Regions from separate parts of the Microbulbifer aestuariivivens genome, predicted to be linked through region 2. Evidence: predicted binding sites of a transcription regulator. Region 2 holds the regulator's gene; the other holds the start of a gene.

Region 1 (14,227 bases), on a different contig from region 2:
GCGCGGCCAAGACCCTGATGCCGATGCTGTTTGCCATCCTGATTGGCCTGGTGGCCTTTGTGCTCACCAAGGAAAACGCCATCCTCGGCGTGCAGTACTACCTGATCCCCGATTTTTCCAAACTGACTCCGGACGTCCTCAGCAGCGCCATGGCGCAGGCCTTCTTTTCCCTGTCACTGGGGATGGGCATCCTGATCACCTACGGTTCCTACATGGAATCTCACCAGTCCATACCCGGCTCCGCCAAAGTGGTCGCCCTGACCGACACCATGGTGGCCTTTACCGCCGGTCTTTTGATCCTGCCGACCATCTTCCATTTCAACCCGCAGATCGACCCCACCGAGCTCTCCGACAGCTCCGCCGGCATGATCTTCCTGTTCCTGCCGAAGATCTTCCTGGCCCTGCAGGACAGCATCGGTTACGTGGGCGCCAGCGCCTTCGCGGCGGTTTTCTTCTTCCTGGTACTGGTGGCCGCCATCACCTCTCTGGTTTCCATCATCGAGGTGCCGGTGGCCACACTGCGCGATGAGCGCGGCATGGACCGCCGCAAAGCCATCTACACCGTGGGCGCGGTGCAGGTGGTGCTGGCCGCCTTCTGCGCGGTGTCTTTCGGCATGGTGCAGTGGTTCACCGAGTTCGTCACCCTCGCCGGCGCCAACAAGTCCTTCTTCGATCTGGTGGAAATCATCTTCTACGACACCATCCTGCCGCTCAACGGCCTGCTGGTGTGCCTGTTTGTGATCTACCGCTGGAAGAAGGCCAACTTTGACCAGGAACTGCAGGACGGTGCGCCCGGTTTCGCCGGCTCCTTCTCCCAGCGCTATGTCAACTTCGCCCTGGGCACCTTCATCCCGGTGTTCCTGCTGCTGATATTTATCAACACCGTGGCGCTCAAGTTCTTCGGAATCAGCTTCTTCTAACGCACCCCGGACCGGCAAGCCCTCGCTGTGATCACCCGGGGGCCTCTGTTATGATCCGCCAGTTAGACCCACCGCAAAGTTGTATCTATGGCCAAAAAGAAAAAGGCACCGTCTTCCAATACCATCGCTCTCAACAAGAAGGCCCGTCACGACTACTTCATCGAGGAGAAGTTCGAGGCCGGTGTTGAGCTGCAGGGCTGGGAAGTGAAGAGCTGCCGCGAGGGCAAGGCACAGCTCACCGACAGCTATGTGCTGATAAAGGACGGCCAGGCCTGGCTGCTGGGCGTGCGTGTGCAGCCGCTCGCCAGCGCCTCGACCCACTTTGTCACCGAACCGGACCGCACCCGCCGGCTGCTGCTGCACAAGCGCGAACTGGCCAGGCTCAAGGCCGCTGTGGACCAGAAGGGTTACGCCCTAGTTGCCACAGCCCTCTACTGGAAAAAACACCTGATCAAGTGCGAGATCGCACTGGGCAAGGGCAAGGCGCACCACGACAAGCGCGATACCGAGCGCGAGCGCGACTGGAACCGCCAGAAGCAACGGCTGATGCGCACCGACCACCGCTGATCCGGCACGCCCGCACAAAAGAAGAATCATCACAGGATTGATCATGAGCGCACCGCGCGGACAGTTCAGCTCCAACATCGGTTTTCTGATGGCCGCGGCGGGTTCAGCCGTGGGCCTCGGCAATATCTGGGGGTTCCCCACCAAGGCAGCCCAGAACGGTGGTGCGGCCTTTGTGGTGGTCTACCTGCTCCTGGCTTTCCTGCTGGCCTACCCGGCACTGATGGCGGAACTCACCATTGGCCGCCACGCCCGCAGCAACATGGTGCAGGCACTGCGCGGGATTTCCACCGGCCCCATCAGCCGCCTGTTCGGCAACCTCACCGGCTTCGGCGGCATTATCGTGGCCTCGCTGATCCTCAGCTTCTACTCCATCGTCGCCGGCTGGATGGTGGCCTATCTGGCCGAACCCTTTGCCCGCCTGCTCGGCGCCGGCGAGATCGCCAACTGGCTCACCAGCGGCAGTATCGGCCGCAACCTGCTTTTTGCCGCCATCTTCAGCGGCATGACCATGGCGATTATCGCCAGCGGCGTGGAGAAAGGAATCGAGCGCTGGTCCACCCTGTTGATGCCGGCTTTGATCATTCTGCTGCTGCTGCTGATCGTCTATGTACTCACCCAGCCCGGCGCCATCACCGGCCTGGAAACCTATCTGATCCCGGACTTCAGCCACTTTTCATGGTCACTGGTGATCTCCGCCATGGGCCAGGCGTTCTTCTCCCTGTCACTGGGCGTGGGCACCATGCTGATCTACGGCTCCTACCTCAGCCAGCAGGAAAGCCTGCCGCGCCTGGGCGCACTGGTGACCCTGATTGATGTGGGCATCGCATTCACCGCCGGCCTGCTGATCCTGCCCGCCATGTATGTGGCCCAAGAAGCCGGCACCCAGATCTTTGCCGCCAGCGGCGAACTGATCGCCGGTCCGGATCTGATCCTGCAGGTACTGCCGGCGCTGTTTAACACCATGGGCACCGCCGGGCTGTTTGTGGCCATCGCCTTCTTTGCCCTTATGACCATCGCGTCAGTTACCTCCTCCATCTCCATGCTCGAAGTACCGGTGGCCTTCTCCATCGAGAACCTCAAACTGGGCCGCAAAACCGCCACGCTGCTGGTGGGGCTGATCATTTTTGCCATCAGCAGCCTGATCATCTTCAACTTCGACAGCCTGTTCGTACTCGTCATCAGTATCAGCACCGAATACGGCCAGCCCCTGCTCGGCGTGGCCCTGTGTATCTTCGCCGGCTGGATCTGGCGCCGCGACGAAGTCCTGAAGGAACTGAAAAAAGGCCACGAGAACATCGGCAGCACCCTCTTCTGGAAAATCTGGCCCTGGTACGTGCGCCTTGTGTGCCCGGTATTGATCCTGGCCGCCTTCGCCCAGTCCGTGGGCCTGTTCAGCGGGATACTGGACCTGTTCACCTGACCCAACTCCGGCTCAGGGTCAGGCTCACGCCCCTCTACAATCTGCACATAAAGAACCCAGATTGCCGCCCAGCGGGATATGGCTTAGGAACTAATTCGGGTATACTCGCCTCTAAACCATGACGGTTTCCTATCGGGGATGACTTGGATTCGACGCCGGTGACGAAACCATGGGTGCATGCCGTGAGGGTAGCGAATCACGTAAATCCAAAGCTGCATTTTATTAGTTGCCAACGACGACAACTACGGTGCCCAACTGGCTGCGTAAGCGGCCCGTGACGCACTACTAAGGGTTCGCCCTTAGCGGCCTTCAGCAAGGTTCCAGTATCGCGCTGCTGGCTGTCATACAGAACTGGATCGTCCTGAAGCGTGCCTGACGCGGATGGCCTAAAACTTATTCAGGCTCGCTCTTAACGTCCTGCCCGCTGGGCTGTAAAGAGCTAAATCAATAGGCGGAACTAAGCATGTAGAGCTCCTGGCAGAGTGCTGACGGACGCGGGTTCGACTCCCGCCATCTCCACCAAATCACTGTCTCAGACAGATCACAAAGCCCCGTAAGCCCTGCGCTTTCGGGGCTTTTGTGTATCTGGGCCGCTCGCTAGCACTTACCCGTGTTAAACGCTGCTTTCATTAACTTTGCCCTGCAGGTATTTCGCCTTGTTGAGTTATCGCCACTCTTTCCATGCCGGTAATTTTGCTGACTTGCTCAAGCATATTGTGCTTGTCGAGATTCTCGACCACCTGCTTAAAAAAGACACCGCCTTCGACTACATCGACACTCATGCCGGGGCCGGCCTGTATGATTTACGCTCAGCGCAGTCACAAAAAACCCTGGAACACAGCGGTGGCATTGCCAGACTAAATTTCGCTGACTGGCCGGAACTTGACCGCTATGCCGAGGTAGTGGGGTCATTCAATAAAACTGATGCCGTTAACTTCTACCCAGGCTCGCCGTCTATCGTCGGCTGCTTCTTGCGCCCACAGGATCGCGCTTGGCTGTTTGAACTGCACCCACAGGATTACCAGCTCTTGCAGAAGAACTTTGCAGGACGGAAAAACATTCGCGTGTACCACACTGATGGTTTTGACGGATTAAAAGCACTGATCCCGCCGCGCAGCCGTCGCGGGCTTGTTTTGATCGATCCATCCTATGAAATCAAATCTGACTACGACTTAGTCATTGACCAGGTAGCCAAGGCCTATAAAAAATTCAGCCAGGGCATTTATGCCATCTGGTACCCGGTAGTGGATAGAAACACCATCCAGCGTATGCAGAAAAAGCTGATCAACAGTGGGATCAGAAATATTCAGTGTTTTGAACTTGGGGTTATGCCGGACTCACGAGAACACGGTATGACCGCATCCGGAATGCTCGTGATCAACCCGCCATGGACGCTAATGAGCAAGATCTCGGCACTGCTACCAAAACTGGCCACACTGGTTTCACAGTGCGGCAGCCAGATATACCAGTGCGCCACATTGGTGGAGGAATAAGCCACCGGCGGCGGTGCTAAACAGTATCCCGCCGCCGGACTCTTTCAGCTTACTATAGATATCAGTGACCGTTACACAGGGTTTTGCGTGGCGATCGGGGGAAGATAAAGACGACAAAATTTTACTCTGACCCCAATTATTATTATTAATTACCCCATGCCCAATTCCAGCTGAGCCAAACCTTGTCCACATCCACCATGGACTTGCCATCGAACTGGGCAAATTTCAGCTGGATCGAATGATCTTTTGAAAAGCTGTACGTGGCAGCCAAGTCCAGTTCATCGCCATAATCAATACTGTCCTCGTCGGAGCCAAACTGATGATACTTGACCAGGAGGTCAACAGGTCCGACCTTCCCCTTCACCTGCGCCCAGGTATCGACGACGCCGCCAGCCGGAGTGACCAGAAACATATCTGCCCAGCCCTGAAATTTATGCAGAGTTGCCAGCGGGGTCTTGAAGGAAACACCGTTGTCCGTACCCAGCACTTCGTAGCCGGCACTCAGCCCCAGATTTGCCACCTCAGTGGATGCACTGAGTGATAAATAATCATTATTAAAATTGTTGGGGTTGCTTCCATAGTCATTTTGCTGGGCGTAGCCAAAATTCAGCGTAAACGCTTTCGGTTTAAACTGGTAATCGAAACCGACGGTCTGTGTTGACAGGCCTGGCACCGGATTGAAATCATTAAACAGAGCAAAGAGTTCAATCTTGCCCAGTTTTTCAAAATCACTGGCCGCTGTAATGAAATGGGACTCCGTATTCCAACGGGCCAGCTGGCTGGTGGAGTCGTTCGGACCAAATACCCGCTCAACACCCCACACATAGGCATAATCCACGCTTACATTACTATCTGTTTTGTAGCCAACCCGGAAGGCATCATAGGTTTGCTCGTTCTGACGCCAGCCAACACCGCCAACAAAACGCTGTGAACCCAGATTGATTCTTTGCCTGCCCAGTGTCGAGCTGAAGCCATCGCGCTGATAACTCAACTTGGCCTGATTGACATCTACCCCTTCAGGATCTGCCACCACAGGGTATTCGCTGTACCCGTTTTCTGGCGTCCTGTACATTTCGCTGCCGATCACTGTGATATCGTCAACTTCAATTTGTCCGCTCAATCCACTCCAGCTGCCTGTAGTAAATGTCAGACGGCTTTTTAGAGTCGAAGCCAATGCAGTTTCTTCAATACCCTCTTGATCCACATACTCGGCACGATAACGGAGTGTCAATTTTGTTTTAACGCCTGAGACAGTGTCTTCTGCAGTGCTGGCTGAGCTCAGAGCAGATAATGCCAAAGTGGTAAAAGCCAACACCCCGCTGACCGATTTTACAAAAGTGCCCCGAGCACGAATGATCGCAAGATTTTTCATACTATTCTCTCCATGATGATGTAGCTTCTTTAAAAAGGACGAAAAAAAGGCCCATTCGATCAAACCAGGATTGATAAACCCGGTGTCAAATAAGCCTCATTGCTCTCATATTTTCTGTTTTGACGTGAATCAGCTTCCGCTGAATTCACCACGCAACATCAAAATACTGTCGTAATAACTATGTAAATTATTTTCTTTATAACCCGTGATAACTATTATCAATCGGTGGCCTGAACAGCCCCATTCATTACCTTTGAGATTTACCAGAAACTCTCAGTGTGTATGAGTGGTTCTCATTACTTGTACTTTTAACTTGTCAGCTTTCATTATCACTCTCGCTATCTGATGTTTTATGGGTGTCCTGCCGGATTCGCTTGCTGTGTTCGTTACTTAGGAAAGTTGTTAAAAGCGAACAATCAGGTCATTGCCATTCCAGGACCGATTAAACAACCCTGACGCTGGGACAGCTTTCCGACGATTTTCCCCACATAAATCAGAGCCGGGGCTTGTATCTTGAATGTGTTAACCGTCACCGGTAAACCTTGTAGCGTTGTCGAAATGTTACGCTGTTGTCGCTGTGTACCATTTTCTACAATCAGAACAGGAAAGTTGGCTGGCAGTCCGGCATCGATTAACTTAAGGCTGATAGTCGATGCCTTGGACAAGCCCATATAAAACACCAGCGTTTCCTCCTCTTGAGCAAGGTCGGACCAGTTCAATTGCTCTTCTGCCTCACTGAGTGAGGCCGTGATCAACCGCAAACCCTTTGCCAGGCCGCGTTCCGTCAAGGGCATCGCCACACTGGCAGCACAACCCGAGGCTGCGCCAATACCAGGCACAACAGAATAAGCAATGGCTGCCTCAATAAGCTGGTCTAGCTCCTCACCGAGCCGCCCAAACATGAGTGGGTCACCACCTTTAAGTCGAACCACGTGTTTACCCTGTTGCGCTAAATCGCACAGTAATTTCCCGATTTCATCTTGTGTAACCGAATGCTGGCCACAACGCTTGCCAACATAGTGACGTTCAATCCGACTCGGCAGCGACGCCATCAATTCGGCACTGACGAGCGCGTCATAAACTACCGCATCACATTGATGGAGTAGATTCCATGCCCTCCTAGTGAGCAACTCCGGATCCCCGGGGCCAGCACCTACCAAATCAACCCTGCCTTGAGGTGAACTTCTACCAAGCGTCAACCCACCTGTCGAACCAATACGCTCACTGTTTCTGGCCAAAAAATAGCTAAGGCTGTTCGAGCGACGAAATACTGCAGATAACCACGACAACACCATACTCCGAAGAATTAGATAGCCAAAAGTAGCATTGGGCTTGAAAAAACCGACTTCACATTTTGCGACAGTAATCGACTTCGGCATAACTTTTACCTACAAAAAAAGCCCAAAGCTCCTGTTACAGAACTTTGGGCTTCGTTACCCTCGTTAAGCAAGAATGTATTGACGATCTACTGACGGCATCTGCCAACTTTTTCGTGGCGTCTATAGACCTATCGCAACCTTCTTACTTTTCCTACTTATCTTACTTCTTTGGTTCACCACTCGGTGAAAGTATTATCCTTAGAAATCTAAATGCAGTTAATGTGCCAGATTACACCTAACGCTGCATCTCCACGATGCATATGGACAGGATTCCTGGTAAAGGATTTTAAATACGCCATTCTGTAGTGGATATTTTCAATTTTTACCTTAGGCAAAATAGGCGCCATACAGCAGAGACAACTCAATGAAAGCCGAATCCCAATATCTAAATGCAGCTTGCTGCTGCATTTTGGTGCTGCCGCCTACCGTGGCGCACTGGATTAGATCAAAACATCGCTTGCGCATTTTTTAGTGATACCCACCAAATCAATAAAATCTGTAGGAAATGTCGGCTTGACCGAATCATTTATCAAATCGTCATGCTGAAAATTAAATCTGGCACGAGTTTAGCATCAACATAGTTGAATCGATCAGTTCAGAACAGACTGATTACAAGACAAAGGTGTCTGGGATTCCCTGTCAAGACAGGGAAATCCGGGCACTTTTTTTTTGCCTGTAAAAAGTTTTTACTAAACCAAAACCACAAAGGTGGCCTCTATGTCTTACCTAGCTCCAAGCGAATTCACCACAAAGATGGTCGATGCCGGCCAGGAAAAGATTTTCATGTCAACGCAGGACACTCTGATTCGTGCATTTATGGCCGGAGCCATTCTGGCGCTGGCTGCGGTGTTTGCCATTACGGTGGCCACCAAAACCGGCTCTCCCCTGATCGGAGCCGTCCTGTTTCCCGTGGGCTTCATTATGCTCTATCTGATGAAGTTCGATCTTCTCACGGGAGTATTTACTCTGGTACCGCTGGCCGTACTGGATAAGCGTCCCGGTGCATCCTTCGGCCAGATGCTGCGTAATTGGGGCCTGGTATTTGTCGGAAATTTTGCCGGAGCTTTGACAGTTGCCTTCATGATGAGCTTCATCCTGACCTATGGCTACAACACCGATGGCGGTGCTATCGCTGCAAAAGTCGCCACAATTGGTGAATCACGCACTCTGGGTTACGCGGCCCATGGCGTTGACGGATGGTTGACCATTTTCATTCGCGGCATGCTATGTAACTGGATGGTTTCAATGGGTGTAGTCGGCGCGATGATATCCACCTCGGCTACCGGAAAAATGGCCGCCATGTGGATGCCAATCATGCTTTTCTTCTTCATGGGTTTCGAACACTCCATCGTGAACATGTTCCTGTTCCCTTTTTCCATGATAATGGGTGGGGAATTCACATTTATGCAATACATCATTTGGAACGAACTGCCTACTGCGCTTGGCAATCTGGTCGGTGGTTTCTGCCTGGTAGGCCTGCCTCTCTATTACACCCATGTCCGCACAGGTAAGCAGCGCAGTCTCAGCACCAGCAATGCAGCCAGGCCGATTGCCGCCTGATCCAGTTAATCCATCCACTGATGCCCAGGTAAGCCAAAATTGCGCCGGGGTTAGCCGTGACAACGCCTATGAACAGCTGCGACTTACCCCCAGCAAGTTTGCACACCAAACTCAAGGTGTCGATTGGCCAGTTTACATCTGCCGGTGTTAAGTCCATCAATCAGGATGCCATTGCCTATCGACTCCCTAAAGATTCAGACACAGTAGACAAGGGGATTGCCCTGGCCATCGCCGACGGAATCAGCACTAGCGATGTCAGTCACATTGCCAGCAACACCGCTGTGACCGCTTTTCTTGACGACTATTTCTGTACTTCAGAACTATGGTCAACCAGAACCGCCGGTGAACGGGTCATTCAGGCCACCAACTCCTGGCTTTGTTCTCGCGCCCGGGAAAGCTGGCGCTCCAGCGACAGTAACAAGGGGTACGTATGTACCCTGACAACCATGGTCATCAAGGACAACCTATTACACATTTTTCACGTGGGCGATTCCCGCGTATACCGTCTTAATTCTCTGGGCTTGGAAAAGCTGACCAATGACCACCGTCTGATCGTTTCCGCTGAGGAAAGCTACCTTGCTCGAGCCCTAGGGGTAGATGAAGGCTTAAAAATTGATTATGTCAATGTGGCATTGAATAAAGGCGATATTTTTATCGCTATGACCGACGGTGTTTATGAACATATGGATACAGTAGCGTTGCTGTCCATGCTACATACTCCAGATGTTGACCTGTCTATGGCGGCCAGGCAAATCACAGAGCGGTCACTGCAGCTAGGCAGCCGCGACAATCTTTCAATCCAACTGATTCGAATCGAGAGTGTTGCCAACACCGCATCACTCAAAGTGGTGAGTGATACGCAGCAATTGTCGCTGCCGCCTGAACTCAAGGAAGGCGATCTGTTTGATGGCTACCAGGTTTGCCGTCTGCTGCATTCCTCAAGCCGCAGTAAAGCCTTTCTGGTTGTCGATCTGGAATCACAGAAACGGCTAGTGTTAAAAGTACCCGCGCTGGGTATGACAGTTGATGAGCAATATCTCGAAAGATTTTTGCTGGAAGAATGGATTGCCCGACGCATCCACAGTGCCCATGTGATCAAAGCGGCTCCTACAAATAGAGACCGCCACTACCTGTATTCGGTAACCGAGTACATTGAAGGGCAGACATTGGAGCAGTGGATAGCGGATCACCCCGCACCGGACCTTAACGAGGTAAGAGCCATACTCGAGCAAATCTCAACCGGCTTGCGCGCTTTCCATCGCATGGAAATGATTCATCAGGATTTAAAGCCGGACAATATTGTGATTGATGCCCACGGTACTGTGAAAATCATCGACCTCGGTGCCACCTATGTCGCCGGGGTGGCTGAGTCACAGGCCGGAATGGTAGGTGCCACCTTGCAGGGGACGGCATTGTACGCCGCGCCTGAATACTTTCTGGGGGAGTATGGCAGTATACTATCCGATCAGTATTCTCTGGGAGTAATCGCCTATCATATGCTGTCAGGTGAATATCCCTATGGGACAAATGTCGCAAAATCAACAACTACGATCGCTCAAAATCGCCTGCAATATCGACCTCTATCCAAGCCGGAGCGCGCCATTCCGGTTTGGGTCGACATGGCAATAGCAAAGGCGGTACACATTAATCCAGAAAAACGCTATGCGCTAATATCCGAGTTTATATACGACCTGAAGACACCGAACCAACGCTTTATCAATCGTCAAAGGCCACCATTACTTGAGCGAGACCCGGTCACATTTTGGCAATGGGTATCGGCAATTATGACTGCACTACTCATCTGGACTGCATGGCCGCAGTAAACCAACCACTGTGAAAAAATTGAATTTAGTGTCAGGAAAATATCTGGATATTAGGCATACTCAAGAAGCGACATTGGTGCCATCTACAGACGCTATTGGTATGAAATTTGCTGATTTTCAGCATAGCGAGTCTTAGGAAAAATGCCCATGGATCGGCACAACGCAGGTATCAACTCGGAGAGTTTTTTTCTGGCTGCCCAACAGGCAAAAATCCGTCAACTCGAAGATCTGATGAGTGCTTTGCAATGGGTAGATGTAATCTGCGATCTGATCCATGCATTACAGCGTGAGCGCGGCCTCAGCAACGTATATCTCGTCTGCCAGAAGACGACGCTAGCCAATGAATTCACGGAGCAGCTGCTCATTTGTGACAAGGCGCTGGCGGAGTTCAATGCAGCCTTGCCCCCCCTGCTACAAGGCAGGGAATCGGCTAATCCGAGCCTGTTAAACCTGATTGCCGGCGCCCTGTCGACACTTGAACAGCTACCTGCCCTGCGTGCAAGCAACCAAACTCGTGAACTACTGCCGATCGATTCCACTCTTGCCTATAACCGCACCATCGAAACGCTGCTTTTGATCGTATTTGAGCTCATCGACCTCGCGACCGATCCCGATGTAGCCCAGTCTTTGACCGCATTCTTCCTGCTGATTCAGCTCAAGGAGTATGTCGGCCAGGAGCGAGCTTGGACCCTCATTGGTTTCTCTCGCGGGCACTTTATTGCGCGCTTGCAGGAGCGTCTTAATCGCCTGAGCATGACGCAACAGGAAGTCAGAGAACGCATGCTGAACTGTGCTGATTCTGAACTTCTGGACGCCTATGAACGGTTAAACAGCGGACCGGTTGCAATGGATCTTAACCGTTTCCGACAGGTGAGGAACAACTTATCGGCGGGAAGCGAAGTTAACACGGATCTCACCGATGTCTGGTATCACAAAATTACCGATTACATTGATGCGCTCCATACAATCGAAACACAGGCAATGCGGTCCATTATCCTCCTTTGCATGAACCGCATTGAGACCGCTCAACAGTCAAATAATTTGGTCCGCGAGAAACTAGATGAATTGAATGAGATGCCTGACATTCCTGTCAGCCAACTGCTCAAGGGCAGCGCCGAATCGAGTCCGATTCAGGCTTTGATCGCCGAACAGCAAAGACAAATTCAGTCGCTTCAACTCGAATTAAGCAATTCCAGAAAGGCGTTGGAAGCAAGAAAACTGGTTGAAAGGGCCAAGTCCATTCTGATGAACAATTTGCACTTAAGCGAAGAGGATTCCTTCCGCCGCTTACAGAAATCCGCGATGGATCAAAACAGCCCTCTTGAAGAAATAGCAAAGAAGGTGATAAGCGCACACCAGTCCTATTCGAAAAATTAAGCCTGAATACATAATGCACCACTTTAATGCATTTTAAATACCTAGCAACAACATGAGCACCATGACGCACCGCTTTGAATATTTTCTAGGCTTTTTCATGAAGTAAACCAAGGCGGCAACCCAATCCGATTCAATCAACGGAGTTTAATACTGTGGATGGATAGCTGCGGGTTGACAGAAAAAATGCCGGCATCAAATCCAATTGAAACAGTGAACGTCTGAAAAAAGCTATACTTCGCGCCATAAAAAACTCGAACCATCAGCATTCGTACAGATTGCGAAATTTATTGTATTGAAATACAGAGCTCAGAGACAAAATTGGCACAGTTAGTGCTGTAAAAAACTTAGCAACAACAGACTTCACCACTGGACAAAGACGTCCATCAAGCCGGTCGAAAGACCTCAGCTTGATGGGCGTTTTTTTTACCCACTACTTATGCGCATTACTGTAGCGCTAGCTTTGCAAGAGCACGCAGAGGTGACACATGACCCAAAAAATAAACAGTGATTACCAGGCAATGACCGTAGTAGTTATTGGTAACGGCATGGTAGGAAACCACTTTATCGAAGGTTTAATCGAGGCTACCGAGGGCAAAAGCGGCATCTGTATTCACACTTTCAGCGCTGAACCCCGATGCGCCTATGACAGGGTACATTTAAGCGAGTACTTTGCCACCCGCGATGCATCACAATTGGCGCTGGCAACAGAGGAGCGGTACCGGAGCTGGGGCGTGAATTTGCACTTGGGTGATCCCGTGGTGAACATCGATCGCCAGCGTAAATTGGTACGCTCCCGATCCGGCCTGGAAATCAGCTATGACAAGCTGGTACTTGCCACCGGCTCCAACCCTTTTGTTCCGCCTGTAGAAGGAAACGACCGGCCCAATTGCTTTGTCTATCGCACCATCGAAGACCTCGAAAAAATCATTGCTGCGGCCCATTCCGGCGCCAAAGTAGGCACCGTAGTCGGCGGAGGTTTACTTGGTTTGGAAGCGGCCAAAGCCTTGCATGACCTGGGATTGCAGACCCATGTCGTTGAATTCGCCCCGCGTCTGATGGCACTGCAAATCGACACCGATGGTGGCGCTCTGCTCAAAGATAAAATCGAATCCATCGGTGTCAAGGTTCATCTATCTAAAGCAACCCAACAAATCGAAGCCGGTGAAAAAAACCTTCAGCGCATGGTGTTTGCCGATGACAGCTATCTGGAAACAGACATCATCGTCTTCTCCGCCGGAATACGACCAGCCGATCAGCTGGCTAGAAATTGTGGTCTGGAAGTTGGCGAGCGCGGTGGTGTTGTCATCGGTGACACCTGCCAGACCTCAGATCCCGACATTTACGCAATCGGTGAATGTGCACTCTGGAAGGGCAGGATCTTTGGGTTGGTAGCCCCGGGATACTCCATGGCCAGAGTTGTGGTATCCCAGCTTCTGGGTCAAGGCAGTTTATTTCAGGGCGCCGACATGAGTACCAAGTTGAAACTGCTCGGTACCGATGTGGCCTCCATTGGTGATGCACATGCCAATACGCCGGGTGCACTTAACTATACCTATTTCAACCAGCCCGCAGGCTACTACAAGAAATTGGTCATCAGTAGTGACAAGAAAACCCTCTTGGGAGCGGTACTGGTTGGAGATACTTCTGAGTATGCGGCCCTGTTGCAGTACAAGATCAATGCTATCGGCCTGCCACAAAACCCCGAGAGCTTGATTTTACCAAGCACAGAAGCAAAACCAGCTCTTGGAGTCGAAGCGCTGCCTGCCACAGCGCAAATCTGTTCGTGCCACGATGTCAGCAAAGGCGATATTGCCACTGCGGTCACCGCAGGCTGCTGTTCCGTGGGTGAAGTCAAATCTGAGACCAAGGCCGGCACGGGTTGCGGAGGCTGCTCACAACTGCTTACCACGGTAGTGAATCACAATTTGCAAGCACTGGGCATCGAGGTGAACCGCAATCTTTGCGAGCATTTCGACTTCACCCGCCAAGAGCTCCACCACCTGATTAGAGTTGAAAAAATTCTGAGCTTTAGTGAATTGCTCCTTAAACACGGTCGTGGCCACGGTTGCGCAGTCTGCAAACCGACGGTCGGCTCAATACTAGCCAGCCTCTGGAACGAATACATCCTGGATCAGAAACACATCGGCCTGCAGGACACCAATGACATCTTTCTTGGCAATATGCAGAAAGACGGCAGCTACTCCGTAGTGCCCCGGGTCGCTGGCGGCGAGATCACTCCGGACAAACTCATCGTGCTGGGCGAGATCGCCCGTGACTTTAATCTCTATACCAAAATAACCGGAGGCCAGAGGATCG
Region 2 (16,728 bases):
GCTGGATACCGCCACCATGGACACGGTCATGAGCCGCCGGCCAAAAACCGTGTCCAAAGATACCCTGGCGGCGGAAGCACTGCGCATCATGGAGGACAACCGTATTACCGCGCTGGTGGTAGAGGATGAAGCCCGCCATCCCATCGGTCTGCTGCATATGCACGATATACTCCGCGCCGGCGTCATCTGAGCAATTAAGGAACAAACCCCGTGAGCCAACAGCATTCACAACACAATAAACAACACTTAATAGACGCCGAGCAGCTCGATCACAAACTCGCACAGGTGCGCCACCTGGTACTGGATGTGGACGGCGTTCTCACCGATGGCCGCCTCTTTTTCGATAACAACGGCAACGAACTGAAAACCTTCAATACCCTCGATGGCCACGGCATCAAAATGCTGCAGAAATCCGGGGTACAGGTCGCCATCATTACCGGCCGGCGCAGCAGCGTGGTGGAGCGCCGGGCACACGACCTGGGCGTGCACAAGCTGATCCAGGGGCGCGAAGACAAGTTCACCGCCCTGCAGGAGCTGTTCGGCGATGAGGGTTACCGGCTGGAAGACATCGCCTATGTGGGTGACGACTACCCCGATCTCCTGGTGATGACCCGGGTGGGCTGCCCTATCTCGGTACCCAACGCCGCCGCCGCCGTGCGCGAGCGGGCCATCTGGGTTACCGACACCCGGGGTGGCGAGGGCGCTGTGCGCGAGGTTTGCGATCGCATCATGAAAGCCCAGGGCACTTTTGACGCGGCGCTGGCCCCCTACCTGCATTCCGCCGACTGACCGGCACCGCGGCCACAACTTTACGGCCCCTAACTCTACGGCCACTATACGGCCCCTATACGGCTACTGGGAGACGCCCCAATGCGCACCTGGCTACCTCTGGCTATCGTCGTCGCCCTGATCAGCGTGGGGCTCTGGTTCTCCGAGAGCCCGCCGCAGCAATTACTCGGCAAGCGACCGACCCCAAAGGAATTCGATCGCGCGGCGGACCTGATCATCCGCGGAGCCAAGACCCGCCACTTCAGCCCCGAGGGCACCCTCGCCTACCGCCTGGATGCCGACAGCGTCACCTACTTCCAGTTCGCCCGTCGCGACCGGGCCAATCTGGATCAGCCGCGCATTGTGTTTTATCAGGGGCAGTCACCGCGCTGGCGCACCGAGTCCGAAACCGGGGTGGCCTACAATAACGGGGAGCGGGTGGTACTGCGCGGCGACGTGAATATCTGGGAGTTGCCACAAGCCGGCGGCATACACCTGCAGACTGCCGCCATTACCATCAAACCGCGCGAGGAATTCGCCGAAACCGACAAAGTTGTTAAGATTGCGGCCGGCGCCAACCGCACCGAGGGCCGCGGCCTGCGCGCCTACCTGAAAGAAGACCGGGTGGAAATCCTCTCCGAGGTACAGAGCATCTATGAAAACCAATAATCTGATGCGGCCCATCGCCGCCTTTGCCCTGCTGGTACTGAGCGCCCAGGCCCTCGCCCTGCCGGAAGACCGCAACCAGCCCATCCGGGTGAAATCCGAGCATTTCGACGGCAACCGGGCCGATAACCTGTTCGTTTATATTGGCAACGTGCAGATCTCCCAGGGCAGCCTGCGGATTCTCGCCGATCGCGTCGAGGTGCACGGCACCGCCGAGGGCGAAATCCAGAAAGTGGTCGCCACCGGCGAGCCCGCGCATTTCCAGCAGCAGGTACAGCAGAGCCAGACGCCGGTTAAAGCCAAGGCCCGCCGCATCGAATTCCGCGTCAATGCCGACGCACTGCAGCTGTCCGGGGATGCCCAGGTGGATCGCAACGGCAACACCCTGTCCGCCGAGAAGATCGACTACGACCTGATCAGCGAGCAGATCGAGGCTCAGGGACAGTCCGGCAACGGCCGCGTGGAGATGATCTGGCAGCCGGAGAAAAAAGTGGCGGGCCAACCCCCAGGGGGACAAGAGGGACAAGAGGGACAAGAGGGAGGCGAGGTTCCAGCGGTGCAGAACCCGCAGGCACAAGACACTCCCTGAGAATAAGGTACCCGCCCCACCCAATTGCCCCCGGGCACAGACCATCAAGACTGCGGAATTCACTATGCCAAGGCTGAGAGCGCTACACCTCGCCAAACAGTACAAGAAAAGAAAGGTGGTTCAGGACGTCTCCGTCGAGGTCAGCAGTGGCCAGGTCGTGGGCCTGCTGGGCCCAAATGGCGCCGGCAAAACCACCTGCTTCTACATGATCGCGGGGCTGGTACAGGCCGATGCCGGCCAGGTGCTCATCGATGATGAGGACATCACCCGTCTCTCCATGCACGGTCGCGCCCGCAAAGGGATCGGCTACCTGCCGCAGGAGGCCTCAGTGTTCCGTCGCCTGTCCGTGCGCGACAACATTCTCGCCATCCTGCAGACCCGCAAGGACCTGTCCCGCACGCAGCGGGAGGATGCCCTGGAGGAACTGCTGAAAGAGTTCCACATCACCCACATAGAGAGCAGCCTCGGCATGGCCCTCTCCGGGGGCGAGCGGCGCCGGGTCGAAATTGCCCGCGCGCTGGCCACAGACCCGGACTTCGTCTTGCTGGACGAACCCTTCGCCGGTGTCGACCCCATCTCGGTCAACGACATCAAGCAGATCATCCGCCACCTGCGCGACCGCGGTATCGGCGTACTGATCACCGATCACAATGTGCGCGAGACGCTGGATATCTGCGAGAAGGCCTATATCGTCAGCGAGGGCCATATCATCGCCGCCGGCAGCCCCGCCGAAGTGCTTGCCAACCAGCAGGTGCGCGAGGTGTATTTGGGACACGAATTCACCATCTGACGCGCACCCGCGCCCCGTATCGCACTGTTGCGCCGTGGGGCGCAACTCCCGCCTTCACCGCGCCTATTCACCGCAACTTTCACCGCAACTTTCACCGCAACTTTCACCGCAGATTGCCCGTAAATAGTAGGCATAGTTATTGCTTGTAATCCGCTCAGACGGGGGGTAGTCTGTTGCGTCGTTCAAGTCGATTCATCCGCCGAACGCGTGTAAGCCCACCGTATGAAGCAGTCCCTGCAGTTAAAACTCGGCACCCAGCTGACCATGACGCCGCAGCTTCAGCAGGCGATCAGGTTGCTGCAGCTGTCGACCCTCGACCTTCAGCAGGAAGTGCAGTCCGCGCTGGACAGCAACCCCATGCTGGAAGTTGATGGCGAGGATTTCGGCGACCGAAGCGGCGACAGCACAACGGACGAAAACAGCCAGTCTAAAACCAGCGCCGAGCGCGAGCGCGAACACGACCAGAGAGAGGCATCCACCGCCCCTGAACAGGAGCCAGAGTGGAACTCCGACATCCCCACCGACCTGCCCGTGGATACCCAGTGGGACGACATCTACGGCTCTGGCAGCTACAGCGGCAGCCAGGATAGCGAGGACAGCGGTTTCGAGCAGCGCAACGCCGCCGGTATCGGCCTCGCCGACCACCTGCTGTGGCAACTCAACCTGACCGGCCTTTCCGCCGAAGACAAGCAGATCGCCGAGACACTGATCGACGATATCTCCCCCGCCGGTTTCCTGCAGACCCCCACCGCAGAGCTATCCGCAGCACTGCAGGTCGAGGAAGACGAGCTGCTCGCCGTACTGAAAACCATCCAGCAGTTCGAGCCCGCCGGCTGCGGCGCTCGCGACCTGCGCGAATGCCTGCTGTTGCAACTGCGCCAACTGCCTCCCGGCACCCCGTGGCTGGATGAGGCCAAGCTGGTGGTGGACAAATACCTGGAGCTGCTCGGCAAGCGCGACTTCCGCCAGCTGAGCAGACGCACCCGCCTGAGCGAGGCGCAGCTGGGCGATGTGGTGCGCCTTATCCAGACGCTGAACCCGCACCCGGGTGAGGGCTTCAGTGGCGAGGAGACCCAGTATGTGGTGCCGGATATTATCGTCAGCCGCCGCGAACAGCGCTGGCTGGTGGAGCTGAATCCGGAAACCACCCCGAAGCTGCGCATCAACAGCAGCTACGCCTCGCTGATCAAGCGCGCCGACAACTCCAGCGACAACAGCTACCTGAAGGACAACCTGCAGGAAGCCCGCTGGTTCCTCAAGAGCCTGCAGAGCCGCAACGAGACTCTGCTCAAGGTCGCCTCCAGCATTGTGGAAAAACAGCAGGGCTTCCTCGAACAGGGCCCGGAAGCCATGCGCCCCATGGTGCTGGCGGACATCGCCGAGAGCATCGGCATGCATGAGTCCACCATCTCCCGCGTGACCACGCAGAAGTTTATGCTCACACCTCGCGGGGTTTTCGAGCTCAAGTACTTCTTCTCCAGCCATGTGAGCACCGACTCCGGTGAAGACGCCTCCTCCACCGCCATCCGCGCCCTGATCCGCAAACTGATCGACGCCGAACCGCCGCGCAAACCGCTGTCTGACAACAAAATTACCCAGGAGCTGGACAGCCAGGGCATCAAGGTCGCGAGGCGCACCGTGGCCAAGTACCGGGAGTCCATGGGTATTCCCTCATCCAGCGAGCGCAAGCGCCTGGTCTGACCCTTCCCAAAGCCAAATCCTGACCGCACTTATGCCGGCGGTCACAGCCCTCTGGCGCCCGTTCATACGGGCGTGACAACCGAAGCGCGAAGTTTGAGTGTATCCTTCCAATCTGGCGAACTTCCTAGTAGGGTTGCCGCCCTGAAGGGGGTAGCGCCGGAAAGCGATACACTCTTTGAGGAGATTTCCATGCAGATCAACATCAGTGGCCGTCACCTGGATGTAAGCCCAGCTCTTCGTGATTACTGTCTCGAAAAAATGGACAAGCTGGTTCACCACAACGACCTGATCACCACTGCGCAGGTTACCCTGTCGATCGACAGGGAAGTCCAGCGCGCGGAGGCCCTGATGCATGTCAACGGGTCTGAAGTCTTCGCCAACTCCGAGGCGGATGACATGTACGCGGCGATCGACGGCCTGACCGACAAGCTCGACCGCCAGCTGTTGAAACATAAAGAGAAGTTGCGCAAGCACCGCTAGCTTATGACATTGGATGCATTACTCTCTCCCCGCCTGAGCCTCTGTAATCTGGCGGGGAGCAGCAAGAAGAAGTTGCTGTTGAATATCGCCCAGGCCATTGCAGAACAATATCCACAATTCGATTCCGACACTGTTTTCAACCAGTTGATCGCCCGTGAGCGCCTGGGCTCCACGGGCATTGGTGAGGGGGTGGCCATCCCGCACTGCCACCTGCCCGGGTGCGAACATCCGATCGGTGTGCTCTGCACCACCGACCCCGCCGTCGACTTCGACGCCGCAGACCGCCAGCCGGTAGACCTCCTGTTCGCCCTGCTTGTGCCGGAGGGCCACGAACAGGAACACCTGGACACCCTGGCGCAGATCGCGGGCCTCTTCAGCGACAGCCGCGTGCGCGACAAACTGCGCGCGGCCGAAACCGGCGACGAGCTTTACGCGCTGGCCATCGACAGCTCTGCCGCTGCATAATCAACGCCATTCCGCAGCAAATTTCAGCGGCTGGAGGTCCCAGCCGTCTGCAATCCGCGCCTGTTGACTGAAGGATCTGCATTCATGCGCTTGGTAATCATCAGTGGCCGCTCCGGCTCGGGGAAAAGTTCCGCCCTGCAGCTGCTGGAGGATGTGGGCTTCAACTGCATCGACAACCTGCCGGCCAGCCTGCTGCCGGAGCTGGTGCGGCGCGTCAGCGACCAGCCCCCGGTGGATAACACACGTCTGGCGCTCGGCATCGATGCCCGCAACCTGTGGCAGGATGTACAACAGGCGCCAAGGGTCATCGACGAGCTGCGCCAGAGCGGCATTCACTGCGACGTCATCTACCTGGACGCCCGTTCGCCCGTACTGGTTCAGCGCTTCAGCGAGACCCGCCGCAAACACCCGCTCAGTGACAACCGCACTCACCTGCTGGAAGCCCTGAACCAGGAAAAGGAACTCTTGGCACCGCTGGCCGCCATGGCCGACCTGGTAATCGACACCAGCAGCCTGAGCCTGCACCAGCTGCGGGATCTGGTGAAAACCCGCGTGGTGGGCAAAGCCAGCCCGGGAATGGCGATTCTGTTCCAGTCCTTCGGCTACAAGCACGGCGTGCCGGTGGATGCGGATCTGGTATTCGACCTGCGCTGCCTGCCCAACCCCTACTGGATTGCCGAGCTGCGCCACAAAACCGGCCTCGATCCCGAGGTGGCGGAGTTCCTGCGCGCTCATCCTGAAACCGCGGACATGGAGCGGGATATCAAGAGCTTCCTGGAACGCTGGCTGCCCTCATACCAGAAAAGCAATCGCAGCTACACCTGCGTGGCAATCGGCTGCACCGGTGGCCGACACCGCTCTGTCTATATGGTGGAACAACTGGCCAGATACTTTGCCGGTCACTTTGACAATGTGCAGATCCGCCATCGCCAGCAGCAGAAATAGGCTGGCCGGAGAACAAAAAATGCAAAAAAGCAGACTGGAAATCATCAACAAGCTTGGGCTGCACGCCCGCGCGGCCAGTAAATTCGCACAAACCTCCGCGCGCTTCGGGGCCGATGTGCGCGTCCACTGCCGCGGTAAATGTGTCGACGGCAAAAGCGTAATGGCACTGATGCTGCTGGCGGCAGGCAAAGGCACCGAGTTGGAGCTTGAAGTCAGCGGCAGCGATGAAGAGGCGGCTCTGGAAGCCATCGCGGCACTCATCGCGGATCGCTTCGGCGAGGGAGAGTAACCTCCGTCGGCCTCCCCCCTTTTGCTGGCGGGCGCTCCCTTATCCGCATAGAATCCCACTCTCCGCGCAGTAACCAGCTCACCGCAACACGCCCGCAGCCGAGGAAAAGCCGTGTCCGCCCCCCCTTCCGCCGAAATCAACTTCCGCGCACAGAGCCAGCTCAGTGAGCTCTTTACCGCGCTGGACAGCGGTACCGGGCAGGAAGTGCGGCGGATGCTCGCCACCCTGAGCCCGCAGAGTATTGCCCAGCTGCTGGAGAGCTCGCCACCGCGCATTCGCCATATCCTGTGGAAACTGATCGACAAGGAGATCGAGGGCGACGTCCTGCAGGAGCTCTCCTACGACGTGCAGAGCCAGATCCTCGCCACCATGGACACCGAGGAAATGGTGGCGGTGATGGAGGGTCTCGACGCTGACGACGTGGCCGATATCCTGCAGCAATTACCCGAACGCGTGATGGCCGAAGTCCTCTCGGCCATGAGCGAAACTGACCGGGAGCGCGTCGAAAGCGTACTGGCCTACGACGAGGAAACCGCCGGCGGCCTGATGGACACGGACACCATCTCCGTGCGCCCCAATCTCAGCCTGGATGTGGTCCTGCGCTATCTGCGGCGCCACGAGCAACTGCCCGAATCCACCGACAGCCTGTTCGTGGTCAATCGCCAGGGGCAGTACATCGGTCAGCTCCCCCTTGCACGCCTGCTTACCACCGATCCCTCGGTGACCGTGCGCGAGGTCATGAGCACTGACGTGGAGCCGATACCCGCGCAGATGCCGGATACCGAGGTGGCGCGGCTGTTTGCCAAGTACGACTGGATCACCGCGCCGGTGGTCGACGACAAACAGCGCCTTGTGGGCCGCATCACCATCGATGACGTGGTGGATGTCATCCGCGAAGATGCGGACCACTCGTTGATGAGTATGGCGGGTCTCGACGAGGAGGAGGACACCTTTGCCCCGGTGCGCAGAACCGCGCCTCGCCGGGCCGTGTGGCTGGGCATCAACCTGCTCACCGCCCTGCTCGCGTCCTGGGTCATCAACCTGTTTCAGACCACCATCGACAAGGTGGTGGCACTAGCCGTGCTGATGCCCATTGTCGCCAGCATGGGCGGCGTGGCCGGCAGCCAGACCCTGACGGTGGTGATCCGCGGCATGGCCCTTGGGCAGATTGGCCGCAGCAACCTCAACTGGCTGCTGTCGCGGGAACTGGGTTCGGCGGTGCTCAATGCGATCCTGTGGGCAGTGGTAATCGGCGTGATCGCGGGCCTGTGGTTCGATGACACACGGATTGCCCTGATCATCCTCGTGGCAATGGTGATCAACCTCATCACCGCGGCGCTGGCGGGGGCTATTCTGCCGGTAGCTCTGAAGGCCATGCGCATCGATCCGGCCCTGGCCGGGGGCGTGGCGCTGACCACCGTGACCGACGTGGTGGGCTTTATGGCCTTCCTCGGCCTCGCCACCCTGTATTATGGCTAAACCTATTCATGGCCTAGGGCTTTTATGACTGAGGGCTTTACCGCTAACAGCATTCATCGCCAAAGACCCAAACCCAATGACCCTAAGGCCAATGACCGCAACCCCAACGACTGAACGCTATGTACGATCACGAAGATTTTGACGACGACTTACCCAAGAGCAAGACCCAGGTCAAACAGGAAATGCACGACCTGCAGGAGCTGGGACGGCAACTGACCGAACTGGGGCCGGCCCAGCTGGCGGAAGTGCCCCTCGACCGGGATATGCGCGAGGCCATCGAAACCCTGCACCGCATTCGCTCCAACGAGGCGCGCCGGCGCCAGCTGCAATATATCGGCAAGCTGATGCGCTCAGCCGATAGCGAGGCTATCCAGGCGACGCTGGATAAATTCAAGGAGCGCGACCAGCAACACCTGCGTTTTGATCGCATGGCGGAAGACTGGCGGCGGCGCCTGCTGGAGGATGGAAAAGAAGCCCAAAGTGCCTTCTTTGCAAGCTATCCCCAGGCCGATCACCAGCACCTGCGACAGCTTGTGCGGGATGCCAGTCGGGAAATCCAACACCAGAAGCCGCCCGCCAGTCAGCGCAAGCTGTTTCGCTACCTGCGCGACCTGTTTATGCAAAGCGAGTAGTGCGCGCCGCGCCACCAATACCCAGTGGCTGTGGCTATTCCGTCCACAGAATCCATCATAAGAAAGGGCCCCACCATGACTGGTGGGGCCCTTTCTATTTACCGCGAGTTTTGCTTCCCAGCAGGTAATTGAAACTACTCCTCGGCGCTGGTCTCCGCCTGCCATTTGAACAGGTTGAGCTCGATGAAGAAGAAGGCCACCAGCCACAGGAATGAATCCCAGAAGTCGAGGAAGCTGCCGTTAACACCCCAGTAAACAGCACACAGCAGCAGGGTAAAGTAGAGCAGCGCCTTGATGACCTGGGAATAGCGCATGACCGCATCCGACAGCTGATGACGCAACTGCAGCCATACATCGAACGCCAGAATGGCCACCACCAGCAGCCAGGCACCGGCGTTAATCACATCGGTCCACGCCAGCCACTTGATATCTCTCCAGGTCTCCACACTACCCAACACCTGAGCGCCAGCAAGGCGCAGCACCTGGGTATCCGCAAGCCCGGCGCAGTTCTCTGCCGCCAGCGGGATATAGGTGTCCTGACCGATCACCATCAGCCAGTCGCCGCGTGCCGCCAGCTCACAGGCCGACTGGCTCACTGGCAGCAGGTTGGTTAGCGAAGCCATCTCCGCCACATAGCCGTAGAAGGAATAGACGATAAACAGGTAACAGAAAGCGGATACGCTGTTCAGAGCCCACTTCACCCAACCGCGGATTTTATCGTCCGGCAACACGAAGGTTTCCAGCTCGAACACCAGCAGCAGCAATACCCATGCGAGCGTATCAATAGAATCGTTGTAAGTTTCGATCAACCGACCAAACTGCACACCGTCGACGAACAGGGTGTTAGCAGCGGCGTGATTCTCAAGGAAAAAAGCGTATGCGTTATGGGCGAGTAACAAATAAACCGTGTATTTGAACACCCGGAACAGGGTGTAGCGGTTGAAGCGGGAACCCGCCAATGTGGCCACCTCTGACATCTACTCGGACCTCTATTATTGATTATATTCGGGGAGTCCGGGCGCACGCGCGCGTGCCGCACGCACCACCCCGGCACCACCTCTTGCGGCCCGGCGCCGATCAGTCAAGCCGACGCTGGCAGCCTACAATATCGAACAATTATTCGGTTTTTGCAACCGCCGGTACAAAATCCAGAGCCAGGGAGTTGAGGCAGTAACGCAGCCCGGTGGGCGCCGGTCCATCCTTGAAAACATGCCCCAGATGCTCACCACAGCTGGAGAGAACCTCGGTGCGCTTCATGCCCCAGCTATAGTCCGTTTTTAATACCACATGCTGCGGATGCGCGATGTCCCAGAAGCTGGGCCAGCCGGTGCCGGAGTCAAACTTGTGCTCGGAACTGAAAACCGGCAGCCGGCAGCCCGCCGTGACATAGGTGCCCTCAGCTTCGTTATGCAACCACTTGCCGGTAAATGGCCGCTCCGTGTCTTTTTCCCACAGCACCGCATACTGGTCCGCGGGTAGCAACTGCTTCCACACCGATTGGGGAATTGCCGACAAGTGCGCGCCCGTGTCGATATTCGCCCTGGCCTCGGCCACCGTCATCGTCTCGTCACGAACCTCGCCGCGCTTCTCATTTCCGCCGCGATCATCAGCTTCACCACAGGCAGGCAGGATCGAAACCAATACCAGTAAAGGCAACAGCATCACACTTCTGTACATCAGCATCCCTCTCTCCTCTTTGCCCCATGGATTTTTGCTAGCGCAAACAATTGGAGTACTGGCACAGGTTACAGTTCCGGCTAACCCGCCGAGTGCTCGGAATCCGCGGCGGGGGTATCGGCGCCATCCTCCGGCTCGCCGTTGTGTTCCGCCTGCCTGCCGTTCGTCTGCCTTTCGCCCGCCTGCCCTTCGTCCGCCCGTCTCTCGCGCAACAGGCGGCCCTGCTGCTCAGCCTCGCTGCCCTGCCGTGTTGCGCCATCGCCATCGAAAAGCTTGTCAAAACGCACTTGCGGATCGGCCCAGTCACCGCTGATGCGGTAACTGACACTGGCGACATTGTTCACCTGTTTTTTGAACGCCTTACTGATCAGGTAGACCCCCGCCGCCGCCGGCAGGCCGCCGGCCAGTGCGGCAACCAGCGCCAGGTTATTACCCACCGGCAGAGTCGCCACCAGGCTGAGGTCCAGGTCCTCCTGCACCAGATTGACCCGGCCCGCCATTTGCAGCTCACTGGTGGGCCCCTCGACCTGAATGGGTACGGCGATCAGCAGCTCGCCCTCTCCCTCAAAGAACACCTCACCGCGCACGCGGTCGAATGCCATCCCGCTCTGGTAAAGGTCCGAAAAGTCCAGCCGCAGGCGACGCGCCCAGGTATCGAAGTTGAACAGCGACAGCAGCCGCAGAAGCGCCGAACCGGCATTGTCACTCGCGCGCAAAAAGCGCCCATCGCGAATGTCGATTTTCAGTTCACCGTTCATCTGCCGGGGAGTGATCTGCAGGGGGGAGCCATCCCAGCGCAGTGCCATGTCAAAAATGGCCGACTGACTCTCGATGAGTGGTTCCTGGCTCGATGCGCGCTGGACATCCGCCAGATCTTTCGCACTGAGGCGGCCGATAAACTGCGAGGATTCCACCCCATCGGCATCGCGCATCCACATCAGCTGAGCACCCAGCTTGTTGGCGCCCTCACCACGACCCTCGACCCTTACCCCGCGCGCTGCGCCGATGATGTCGCTGACAACGAGGCGCTCCGCGGAAGGGCGAACACGGAACGACCAGCGGCCGTAATTATCCTCCCCATACCACAGGCTCTGGGTGCTGAAATCCATATGCGGCAGCTGGGTGAAGTCGAAGCCCGCCAGAGGATCCGGCCTGTCGGCGCCATCCTGGGATTGAGTCTGGAGTTGTGCCTGTCCTTGCGCCTGCGCGCGTTCTTCCCCTGCGGTTTGCAGAGGTTCAGTATCCTGTGGATCCGGAACCGGCAGGCGCAGATGCTGCAGCTGCACCTGCAGTGGCGTTTCCGCACCGAGCACGCCGCTCACACTGCCGGCAGCCATCTCACTGTCAAAGCTCAACTGCCAATCGGCACCCAGCCCCCGCCCGCTAACGTGGATATGTTCCACCGTCACCGCGCCGAGCAGCAGTTGGTCGGTGCTCAGGTCGAGACGCAGCGGCAGCGGATTCTCGTCCGCCAATTCACCTGTACTCTGCCGCTCGGGATCGCCGTCGCTGTATATCTGCAACAGGTCGCGCCAGCGGGGGAAATCGATACTGGAGAGGTCGCCGGTAATGGAGATTCCCCGTTCATCGGGAAGCTGCGCCTGGGCATTGAGCGCAATCGCTGCGCGATCAAGCGCGCCGTCCACCTGCCAGAACTGCCCCTGCAGATGTTCGCCGTAGCCGAGGTGATAGAGGTTCCCCTCGGTACCGATGGGAATGCGCAGGACAAACTCCGTGCGCTCCTGAGCCGCTTTGCCCAGGGGCGCGGGCAGATCCACCGCCACTCCCGCCAAATCGGAGTTCACCTGAACAATCGCCGAATAGGGAAGCTCGCGCTCAGCCGCGGGGATGGTCACCAGGGTGCGATAATCCAGCTCGCCGTCCATCCAGTCGAGTTCCGGCCGACCACTCCACTCGCGGACGCTCTCGGTCGCGGCACTGCCGCGAATAACTATCTGGGTATCCCGCTGTTTCCCCTCCTGCGGATGGGTAATCTCGGCGTTGAGGTTGCGACCCCACAGCAGCCCTTCGAAGCCGCTGCCGGCCAGGCCGGTCTCAGAATCGAAGCGCACTTCACCCTTGAGTCCACGAACGTGCAGATTCAGCGGCTCCATCAACAGGTCGGCCCGCTGCAGTTCTACCCGTACAGTCTGGCGCGGTGCCTGAGCGGCACCACCGAGCGGCTGCTGCAGAGCGAGATCGCCGGTCATATCCCCACCTAGGCGCCAGCCATCGAAGTCTGTGCCCAGCCGCTCCCGCAGCGGCGACTCCTGCAGCAGGCGCAAACCATCCCCAGCCGGGCCACTGAGGCTGGCGTGAACACCGAGCATGGCCCCATCTCCCGATGGATCCGGGTTGATCTTCACCTCGATCTCCCGCGCTTCGATATTCCACAGGCGCGCAGTGGACGCATTGACCCGGGCATGGCGATCATAGATTTTCAGGCGCGCATCCAGCTTGCGCGCCTGAGGCCAGCCGCCGGCAAACAACAGCTCCGCATCGCGAATTTCTGCGGCCAACTGCACAGTCTGCCGCTGCGGATGTTCACCCAGCGCCAACAGGCTGGCGTCTGCGCCCCGTTTATAGGCGTAGCCGCGATAAATAAAACCTGCTTGGCGCACGCGCCCGGGATTGTCCTGACCGACAGCCGCGTCAAGCCACTTGCGCAACTCCTCACTGGTGGTGAAAGGCACCAGTAAACGCTGCGCACTCAGGGGCGCATCATGCAGCCCCAGCGCCAGGGTCAATTCCGTCGCCCCGCTGTTGGGCGTGAACGGCAGCTGCAGCAGAAACTGCCCGTCGATCTCACCGATGGCTCCTCGCAGAGACAGGGGTCCGGAGTAAACCTGCACGGAGTTTTTATCGCGGTCTATCGCCCAGGACAGCGCGCCACGCAAACGGTCGAGTTCAAATGGCTGCTCATAGAGGTTGGGGAGGTGCAGCGTGAAGCCCTCCGACGCATCCAGCATCACGGTGCCGCTGCCACCGCGCATGCGCAGATAACCGTTTAGCTGCTCTATCGCCGGGGAACCCTTGTAGGCGGCTACGGTGATGTCCCGCAGCTCGGCTGACAGGGACACCTGCGCGTCGCCGTCGCGGGAAAACTGCAGGCGCTGCAGCCGACCTGACGGAGAGAGTGCCTGCAGCCACTCATCGGCGGGGCCACGCAACAGTTGCATCCGCTTCAGGATGCCGCTCCAGACCGCCAGATCAACAGTATCGACGGCGAGGTGGAAGCCCTGGCCTGCACTGCCGCGGGCCTGCAGATTAAAACTGGGAACCGCGAGATCCCGCCAACCAATCTTCACTTGCTGCAGGGCGATGCGCCAGCTTTGCCCCGGATGCCAATCGCCGGAAATATCTCCCGCAACAGAGTCCAGGGGTGCCAGCGCCGCGCCTCCGCTACCGCCAACGTGCTCGCTTTCTGCCTGTTCAGAAGGTTCCGCTGCCGTGTCATCCGCGGCCTGTGCCAAATCCAGGTGGCCGCGCAGCTGGTAGCCGCCACTGCGCCCATCCAGCCACAGACTGCCTCGCGCTAGCTTGGGCCCAGACCAGTGGTAGCGATCCGGCAGGGGGGTAAGCCGTTGCAGCAGGTCGAGCACGTCGGCGTCCACCAGCAGTTCATTCAGCTGCAAATAGCCGCGCAGGTGAAAATTCTCTCTGTCCCGGGGATTTCCCCGCCCCTCAAGAATCAGGCGCAGGGTCTCATGCTCCGCCGTGGCCTGCGCCCGCTGGGCATCGGCTTCATCACTGGGGCGACTGCTGGGGCGACTGATAGAAGCTTTACCTATCAGGCGGTGGAAATCGCCACTGTTTTCCAGCAGTACCTGCGGCAAATAAAGCTCCGCCAACTGACCGTCGTCGAGGCGCACAGAGATACTGGCATCGCGAATTTGAATCTTCGGCCCCAACTGGAAAAGCCGGGCCGGATCGCCCATCTGCCTCGGCGCGCGGGCCTCGCCAGCGGACATGGGCGCAGAGGGGAAGCCATTCAGCTGCCACTGGCCGGCAGCGTTGCGGTGGGCCCCGGCCTTGAACTGACGAACCTCCAGGTTTTCCCAAACCGGGTCCCGGTTCCACAAAGTCGACAACAGGTCGAGATGAAACAGGCCGTAACCCATCTGCATCTCACCCTGCTCACCAAGCCGCAAGCCCTCCACCTGCAACGCCACCTCGAGCGCTTCCCAGCGCACCGACAGGCGCTCCACCTGCACCGGCACACCGAGACGGGCGGACAACCAGGCGCTGATCTGCGGACGGAATTCCTGCACATAGGGTGAGAGCAGACGGCCGGTCTGCACCAGGATGGCGAGAGAGATCACCAGTGTGATCACCAGCAGCCAGAACTTGCGCGCCAGCCAGCGCAGCAGCGGGAGCAACCGCGCCATCAACGCCGAACCTCCCCCGTGGGCGGCCGCGCACTGGCACAGGGCATGGGGACACAGGACGTGCCAGCGCAAAGGATGCTATCGCGCAGGCGAAAATCATGCCGTGGGCACTCAGACCAGAACAATATCGTACTGCTCCTGGTTGTAAATGGGCTCCACCTGAAACTGTATCGGTCGACCGATAAACTCTTCCAGGTCAGCGACATTGGCAGACTCTTCATCCAGCAACAAATCGATCACAACCTGGCTGGCGAGCACCATGATCTTCTCACTGTCATAGGCCCGCGCCTCGCGGATGATCTCGCGGAAAATCTCAAAACAGACAGTCTCGGCGCTTTTCAGTGAACCGCGTCCCCCGCAAACCGGGCAGGCCTCACAGAGAATCTGACCGAGGGATTCACGGGTCCGCTTGCGGGTCATTTCCACCAACCCCAGCTCGGAAACACCGGTGATGCTGGTCTTGGCGTGATCCCGTTCAAGGGCTTTCTCGAGGGTGCGCAGCACCTGCCGGCGGTGCTCCGGGTCTTTCATATCGATAAAGTCGATAATGATGATGCCGCCGAGGTTGCGCAAGCGCAGCTGGCGGGCGATGGCGGTGGCAGCCTCGAGATTGGTTTTAAAGATGGTTTCCTCGAGATTGCGGTGGCCAACAAACGCACCGGTGTTCACATCGATGGTGCTCATGGCCTCGGTTTGCTCGACGATCAGGTAACCGCCGGATTTGAGCGTCACCTTGTTGTGCAGCGCCTTGCGGATTTCCTCTTCAACCCCGTAGAGGTCGAATAGCGGGCGCTCGCCGGGGTAGTGCTCCAGGCGGCCGGCGATCTCCGGGGCGTACTTACTAGCAAATTCCGCCGCGCGCCCATGGGCCTCGCGGGAGTCGATACGGATTTTTTCCGTATAGGGGCGCGCCAGGTCGCGCAGGGCGCGCATAAACAGCGGCAGGTCCTCGTAAATCACCGACGGCTGTGGACGGCTGCGAATACGCTGCTCGAGTTCATGCCAGAGCTTGTAGAGAAAAGGAATATCCCGCAGCAGCTCTTCCTCGCTGACCCCCTCCGCCACCGTGCGCAGAATAAAGCCGCCGTCGCCCTTCTGGCCCTCCTCGGCCAACTTGGCGCTGGCCAGATCCACCAGTCCCCGCAACCGTTCGCGCTCACCCTCGTCTTCGATCCGGTTGGAAATACCGATATGCCGGGTCTGCGGCATATAAACCAGATAGCGGGCCGACACGGACAGATGGGTAGTCAGGCGGGCGCCCTTGCTACTGATGGGATCTTTGACCACCTGCACCACCAGCGACTGCCCCTCGCGCACCAGGGCGCGGATATCCGCCACCTCCGACTCACGGGATTCCATGCCGTCTTCATCCAGCGGGGCGATATCGGATGCGTGGATAAAACCCGCCCGCTCCAGGCCGATATCCACAAATGCCGCCTGCATGCCGGGCAGCACACGCACCACCTTGCCTTTGTAGATGTTGCCGACGATCCCCCGGCGCGCGCTGCGCTCCAGGTAAACTTCCTGCAGGACACCATTTTCCACCAGAGCCACGCGGGTCTCTGTGGGCGCCACATTGATCAACAGCTCTTCGCTCACGGGCTTCCCTCTCCCTGCCAGTAGCGGATACCGGCGTTATCCAGCATCGGCACCAGTGCCTCCAGCGGCAAGCCGACCACATTGGTGTAACTGCCGCTGACCGAGGTCACCAGCGCCGCACCGAGCCCCTGAATGCCGTAGCCACCCGCCTTGTCACGGGGCTCGCCGGTCTGCCAGTAAGCCTCGATCAACGCCGGCTCAAGGGGTCGAAATCGCACTCGCGTCTCCACCGTTTCACACAGCGTGGGCTGCGGGCCGGT

The links. Region 2 encodes sigma-54, which starts transcription at its own class of promoters, with help from an activator protein. Its sites were predicted from a motif close to TGGCACANNNNTTGCNNT; they were not measured.
Region 1: the regulator sigma-54 is predicted to act here: its motif matches at 7,361-7,378, upstream of cobA (uroporphyrinogen-III C-methyltransferase).

The regions. Positions count from the first base shown of each region.
Region 1 covers NZ_BAABRT010000024.1:1,553-15,779, reverse strand. Annotated here, with positions in the region: gene ABEA58_RS13000 (sodium-dependent transporter) at 1-920, shown strand, start outside; gene smpB (SsrA-binding protein SmpB) at 1,008-1,487, shown strand; gene ABEA58_RS12990 (sodium-dependent transporter) at 1,531-2,907, shown strand; RNA gene ssrA (transfer-messenger RNA) at 3,042-3,429, shown strand; gene ABEA58_RS12980 (23S rRNA (adenine(2030)-N(6))-methyltransferase RlmJ) at 3,564-4,400, shown strand; gene ABEA58_RS12975 (Rossmann-fold NAD(P)-binding domain-containing protein) at 4,546-5,772, opposite strand; gene cobA (uroporphyrinogen-III C-methyltransferase) at 6,189-7,151, opposite strand; gene ABEA58_RS12965 (formate/nitrite transporter family protein) at 7,869-8,711, shown strand; gene ABEA58_RS12960 (bifunctional protein-serine/threonine kinase/phosphatase) at 8,780-10,534, shown strand; gene ABEA58_RS12955 (nitrate- and nitrite sensing domain-containing protein) at 10,682-11,911, shown strand; gene nirB (nitrite reductase large subunit NirB) at 12,397-14,227, shown strand, end outside.
Region 2 covers NZ_BAABRT010000003.1:61,288-78,015, forward strand. Annotated here, with positions in the region: gene ABEA58_RS02575 (KpsF/GutQ family sugar-phosphate isomerase) at 1-190, shown strand, start outside; gene ABEA58_RS02580 (KdsC family phosphatase) at 250-789, shown strand; gene lptC (LPS export ABC transporter periplasmic protein LptC) at 871-1,437, shown strand; gene lptA (lipopolysaccharide transport periplasmic protein LptA) at 1,424-2,023, shown strand; gene lptB (LPS export ABC transporter ATP-binding protein) at 2,088-2,813, shown strand; gene ABEA58_RS02600 (RNA polymerase factor sigma-54) at 3,036-4,514, shown strand; gene hpf (ribosome hibernation-promoting factor, HPF/YfiA family) at 4,704-4,994, shown strand; gene ptsN (PTS IIA-like nitrogen regulatory protein PtsN) at 4,998-5,459, shown strand; gene rapZ (RNase adapter RapZ) at 5,544-6,404, shown strand; gene ABEA58_RS02620 (HPr family phosphocarrier protein) at 6,424-6,693, shown strand; gene mgtE (magnesium transporter) at 6,805-8,172, shown strand; gene yjgA (ribosome biogenesis factor YjgA) at 8,292-8,804, shown strand; gene ABEA58_RS02635 (hypothetical protein) at 8,939-9,781, opposite strand; gene msrB (peptide-methionine (R)-S-oxide reductase MsrB) at 9,921-10,487, opposite strand; gene ABEA58_RS02645 (YhdP family protein) at 10,562-14,869, opposite strand; gene rng (ribonuclease G) at 14,981-16,468, opposite strand; gene ABEA58_RS02655 (Maf family protein) at 16,465-16,728, opposite strand, start outside.